2 regions of the Pectobacterium parmentieri genome follow, and region 2 is predicted to be linked to the other one. Evidence: predicted binding sites of a transcription regulator. Region 2 holds the regulator's gene; the other holds the start of a gene.
What was found. Region 2 encodes Fur, which represses iron uptake genes when iron is present. Its sites were predicted from a motif close to ATAATAATGAGAACNACTATCAA; they were not measured.

Region 1 (3,144 bases), 1.5 Mb from region 2:
AAGATCACGGTAATTCATCACCCAACAAGGGGAAAACACCACAAAAGGCATAGTCAGGAGAAATCAATCCCGTAATGCACCTTCTGACAGTGTAAGCATTCAAAACGGTAAAGCGCCGTTTCGCCACCGGGCTGATAGGACTCAACCACGTTCTTCCACGTTTCCAACGGCCACGAAAAATCCGCAAATTGCACCGCTAACGCCTCTGCCCCCAATGCGACAAGCTCTTCACGGCTGGCATCCCCCGCAAATGCACAGGCATCGTCGCAGCATGAGAGCCAGATTTCCTGTTGCCAGGAAGAATAACCCGGTGTACGGCTGCATACCTCCTCAATGATCTCCACGGCGATACCTTCACTGAACAGTGGGTGCTCGTCAGAAAAGTGCATGTCATAGCGTGCTGCCGCGCTACCATCTGCAATACACCAAGGGCAAAATTTCTTTTCAGGCAGCTTATGCGCGGTATAGCACGAAGCCGTATAAACATAGCCACGTGCCTGATTGCAACATAGGCAGACATCATCAGCCGCTTTGATACTCCCGGTCGATAACGGATTAGGGTGATAACGGAAAGAAGGGAAAGGTGTATTCATGAGATGAGCGCTCCACGCAGCAAGTAAGCTATCCTAATTAAACTGTACGTAATATACGGCAGAGTCTGGCTATACCAAATAAATCTCTTCAGCCAGACACATAGATACTTTCTCTTAGCGATGCGACCAGTAAGCCATAAAGTTGATCGTTTCTTTATCGAGGTGGCGCTCGTCGAGCAGGTAGCGGCGCAGCCGTTTGATGGCGGAAGACTCTCCCGCCGCCCAAGCGTAAAACGGGCGATGTGCCGTTGCCCGCTCCCACAGTAGCGCGTCTTCCGGCGTTTCCTGTGCCGTTTCATCACAGTTAGTGCAGGCGCTGGCGGGGATTTTCACATCCTGTCGCACCGCAGCTAGCAGGCGTTCACCCCATATTGTGCTGCCAGTTTCCTCACGCGGCAGCCAGTGAATCTGGGCAAAAGGGAAGTCGCCCAATGTCACGCAGTCGGCCGCTTTCGGCACTTCAAGAAAAGCCTGTACCGATGGCGGGGAAGGTTGAGCAGCCAGTTGCTCAAGAATCCCCATAACTGCTGGCAGCGCCGTTTCATCCGCAATCAACAGCACCTGCTCCACACCATCGTGCGGTGTCCATTCATAGCCACCGCTGTCGCCATCGGCTTCCGCGTTGGGCGCGACGATCTGTAGCGCGTCGCCCGGCTTAGCATGACTCGCCCAGCTTGAGGCAGGCCCGGTATCACCATGCAGCACAAAATCGATCGCCGCCTGCTGTGATTCACGTGAGACAGAACGCAGCGTATAGGTGCGCAGAATCGGACGGTGCTCACGCGGTAGCGCCAGATAGTCCTGATACCATGTGTCGCTTACCGCCATCGGCACCTGTTCCCCGCTTTCGCTGGCGAACAGCAGTTTGATGCGCTGATCCGGCGCGTCCAGTTTCATCTGGCGCACTTCCGGGCCGGTGAACACACAGCGAACAAGCGAGGGCGAGAGCAGCGTCTTGCTCTCTAAACATACATTGAACAACCGATAGGCTGAAGACGTCGTGCGATTAGCTAAAGACATAGTGAGAAAGCCGATATGTTTTGTAAGGGAAAAATCAGTCAGCGGGATAAAACCCATTCACCGCAACTTATCACAAACAAAACACTAACGATAATCATTATCACTCTGTCATCTCAAAATACTGCGACACATACACATTATAGAAAAATAGGAAACCCAAGGCAGGCAAAGCGTTGCTCCCAGTCATGCTAATCTAACCTCACCTTATAAATTCTGTTTTCCCCTCGATGTACTATCCCCAAGAGGGCTAGAAAATTAACAGCAGGCTGAATTATTCCCAATAAATATCTGTGCTATAAACTCGTTAATTATTCATTTTCTCCCGCTGGCATTACTGAACCATCTAACTATATCAATAAAAAGATTACTGACAGACTCAAAAAATCATAACAATAATTAACAGGACTTACTTCCCTATTATTTTGAATATAGTCCTGTGGATAATAGTGATTGAGCCTAATATTGGGTTCATAATAAAGAGGAATACACTATGTCTAATCAATACAGCGTTGAGTTTATCAACAAATCAAGTAATTCAGGCAATGTAGCAATCTTTCAAAAGGCACCGGACCAGAAGGCGCGGAATATTTTCTCACTGGCATGGTTCAGCAAGTTCGTGAATCCGAACGTGCACGAAACCTTCCGCTGGAACATTGATTACTCTTTCGTCTGGTCAGATACCGGGGAAGTCAAACCTGGTGTTATTTTTGAAGGGGGCGAAGAAATTCCTGCCAACCTTCAGTCAGCGAATACCATCACATTAGACTACAATGGAGGGTATCTCTTTGGCCCGACATCATTCACTGGCCAAGCGGGTTCACTCTATATTGATGAAAGCGGCAACGTTCCACTCAAGCAGGCTGCTGTCGGTATTGGAATGAGCAATGCAGGAACCTTCGTGCAGGCGGCACAGCCAAATTTACATATTGAGTTTATCCCACATCCTTCTTACTGGATTGTATTTGGTAACTATGAAGAAGGTGAAATTCTGGATATTGAGCAAATCAGCGATGCCGTTGAATTAGTGTTTGAGCCAAACATTTACAGCGTTGTCGCTACACTGCAACAAAACAATACCTGGACGGTTTCCTGATCCAGCAATCGGAAGGCAGGAGAGTTCCTGCCTTCCCCATCCCCTGTATTTTCTTTTGGAGAAATAATATGTCTGATATTTATATCATTGATCAAGGTGTACAAAGCGGTCCTTTCAACCAAATGCAGGCAGAAAAGGAGTTAGCAGAATACCTTGAGAAAAATCGCTACGCCAACATGAAACAAGCCATGAATGATGTGACATTTGGAAGAGGGAAAGCGACAGGCAGCTACACCTATGATGGTCAGCCCGTGCTACATGCTTCTTCTGGCAATAGTCAAAAAAGCGTGAGTATCTTTTTCTACCATACCGAAACACATGATTACCTGATCGCAATGGGAGAACATAGAACGCCAACAACCTACCTATTAACCGACTTTGGGCAAAAATCTGGAGATTTCAAAATCGGTAAAACTATTTCACTTTAAAAAATCAACA
Region 2 (3,144 bases):
ATCGATATGGCATCATCCTTTATCGTGATGCGCGATCCGGTGCTGTATCGCATTAAGTTCTCCGATCACCACCAGACGGGCAATAAGTGGTGCATCTACCCGATGTATGACTTCACCCACTGCATTTCCGATGCGCTGGAAGGGATCACGCATTCTCTATGTACGTTGGAATTCCAGGATAATCGTCGTCTGTACGACTGGGTGCTGGATAACATCACGATTCCTTGCCATCCACGCCAGTACGAATTCTCCCGCCTCAATCTCGAATACGCGATTATGTCCAAGCGTAAGCTGAACCAACTGGTTGTGGAAAATGTGGTTGAAGGATGGGATGACCCGCGTATGCCGACTATCTCAGGCCTGCGTCGTCGTGGCTATAGTGCGGCTTCCGTCCGTGAATTTTGTGTGCGCATCGGCGTAACGAAGCAGGACAATAACGTGGAAATGGCCGCGCTTGAATCCTGCATCCGTGACGATCTGAATGAGAATGCTCCGCGTGCGATGGCAGTGTTAGATCCAGTCAAAGTCGTGATCGAGAACCTGCCCGCTGAGCACGAAGAGTTTGTTGCGATGCCGAACCATCCTAATAAGCCGGAAATGGGCTCGCGTCAGGTGGCATTCAGCCGTGAAGTTTACATCGATCGCGCTGACTTCCGTGAAGAAGCTAACAAACAGTACAAACGTCTGGTGTTGGGTAAAGAAGTTCGTTTGCGTAATGCCTATGTGATCAAAGCTGATCGCATTGAAAAAGACGAGCAGGGCACCATCTCCACGATCTATTGTAGTTATGATGCGGAAACGCTGAGCAAAGATCCGGCTGACGGCCGTAAAGTGAAGGGGGTTATCCACTGGGTCTCCGCGGCGCATGGCGTGCCAGCAGAATTCCGTTTGTACGATCGTTTATTCAGTGTGGCAAATCCTGGCGCGGCGGATGACTTCCTGTCGACGATTAACCCAGACTCACTGAAAGTTACGCGAGGCTTTGTCGAAGCGAGTTTGGCGCAGGCGGAAATAGAGAAAGCGTATCAGTTTGAGCGCGAAGGCTATTTCTGTGCCGATCGCGTTTACTCCAGTACAGACCATCTGGTGTTTAACCGAACGGTCGGGCTGCGCGATACCTGGGTAGGTTAAGGGCATGAGTTAGAAAATAAAACCGCCTCGGCGGTTTTATTTTTTTATGTGGTCGATTTATCGTGTGGACTCATGCAGGGTTTCGTCTTCTCGACAATCCCCTTCACTGCAATGCCCATAGAGATACAAACTGTGGTTGGTCAATTTAATGCCGTGTCTTTCTGCGATCTCACGCTGACGTGCTTCGATAGATTCATCGCGGAATTCAATGACTTTGCCACAGTCGAGGCAAATTAAGTGATCGTGATGATGCTGCTGCGTCAATTCAAAGACGGATTTACCACCTTCGAAGTTATGACGGGTTACGATACCTGCATCATCAAACTGGTTGAGTACGCGATAGACGGTAGCAAGACCAATCTCTTCGCCCATATCAATCAGTCTCTTGTATAAATCTTCCGCACTGACGTGATGACAGACAGGATCCTGTAACACTTCCAGTATTTTCAGTCTTGGAAGAGTGACTTTCAAGCCGGCCTTCTTCAATGCGGTATTGTTGTCAGTCATGCGGGTTTAGTCCTGTAGCTTACTTATCAATGGAGGCTGCCTAGCCTATGACATCGGTCGGCTCAAAAAATGCAAACGCGTCTCAATTATAGAACCGCGCATACAAAATGAAAACAAGGGAATGTTAACAATATTGTCCCCACTCACACTACTGATATATAACGCAATCCGTTGTTGATGAATGAGGAAAAGGTAAAGCGCGTATAAAACCGATGGGATTATTGTACAGGTTTACTGATAGAAGTTAAAAAAATGTATCAATTATTATGAAAGGTTTTACCTATCGATACTATTTTGGCTCTGATAGGGATTATCAGAGCCAAAATGGCTTAACCAACCAGCTCTTTCAGATTCAGTTCATCGCCGATCTGTTTCACCCACGTCGTCACGCGCTCGCTGGTCAATTCAGGCTGGCGGTCTTCATCGATAGCCAAACCAATGAAGTGATTATCGTCGGCAAGTCCTTTAGACGCTTCAAAATAATAGCCTTCTGTTGGCCAGTGGCCGACAATCGTCGCGCCGCGAGGCTCAATGATGTCGCGAATAGTTCCCATGGCATCACAGAAGTATTCTGCATAGTCTTCCTGATCGCCACAGCCAAACAGAGCAACCAATTTTCCGGTGAAATCAACCTCTTCCAACGAAGGGAAGAAGTCATCCCAATCGCACTGAGCTTCACCGTAATACCAGGTTGGAATACCTAACAGCAGAATATCGAAACCTTCCAGGTCTTCTTTGCTGCTTTTGGCGATGTCATGAACATCAGCAACGCTGGTGCCTAACTGTTGTTGGATCGTTTTGGCGATGTTTTCCGTGTTGCCGGTATCACTGCCAAAGAATATTCCGATGAGTGCCATGAATTGAATAACCCCTTGATTCCTAATGGTATGGTGTAATGTTTCACCCACTTATCTGCTAATAATAACAGACACTCACATTAGGAGAAACTCGTATCGGTATAGAGGCGTAAATCAAGAGCATGCAAAATGCGGAGGGCGATAAAAGGAGCGAAGTGCATCTCTTCTGGCGCTAAATTATCCATGTCAATAGTATGGTTATATTGCCTTCCGAGATTAGACATGCATAGCCCAGTACCAGAAGGTTATTTATTTGCAACGACGTTTCATTTTTTATGAATGATGTTTTTATTTTGCATTTCCTTTCAGTTGTAATTAAAAGCAGACTTCTTTTTTTAAGAAATAAAAGTCACGGAACGGTACATCTCTATTTAGGGAGAATTAAAATACATACAAAAGATAATGTTTTTATTGAATTGAAGATTTGTAACATTTTTCGGGAATATTCCTAATCAAAGAAGATAAGAATTATAATCATTTGTAGCTGAAACGATGCAACCTTGAAGAGAAAGTCTTTAGCTTTTGATATTAAAGAATAAAATGAAAATGATGTTTAAATTGCTTTTCCGTCTGGCTGTGTATCCACGCCAACGCACAAGGGACGTAGGGTGGCAGTCGCTTTGCTTTCAACCCTCTGATTAAAAAACGT

Region 1: the regulator Fur is predicted to act here: its motif matches at 1,695-1,717, upstream of A8F97_RS19135 (siderophore-interacting protein).

What each region holds. Positions count from the first base shown of each region.
Region 1 is NZ_CP015749.1:4,223,311-4,226,454, reverse strand. It holds gene A8F97_RS19145 (LysE family translocator) at 1-8, opposite strand, end outside; gene A8F97_RS19140 (CbrC family protein) at 54-593, opposite strand; gene A8F97_RS19135 (siderophore-interacting protein) at 708-1,613, opposite strand; gene A8F97_RS19130 (hypothetical protein) at 2,104-2,706, shown strand; gene A8F97_RS19125 (hypothetical protein) at 2,775-3,134, shown strand.
Region 2 is NZ_CP015749.1:710,244-713,387, forward strand. It holds gene glnS (glutamine--tRNA ligase) at 1-1,131, shown strand, start outside; gene fur (ferric iron uptake transcriptional regulator) at 1,189-1,638, opposite strand; gene fldA (flavodoxin FldA) at 1,968-2,495, opposite strand.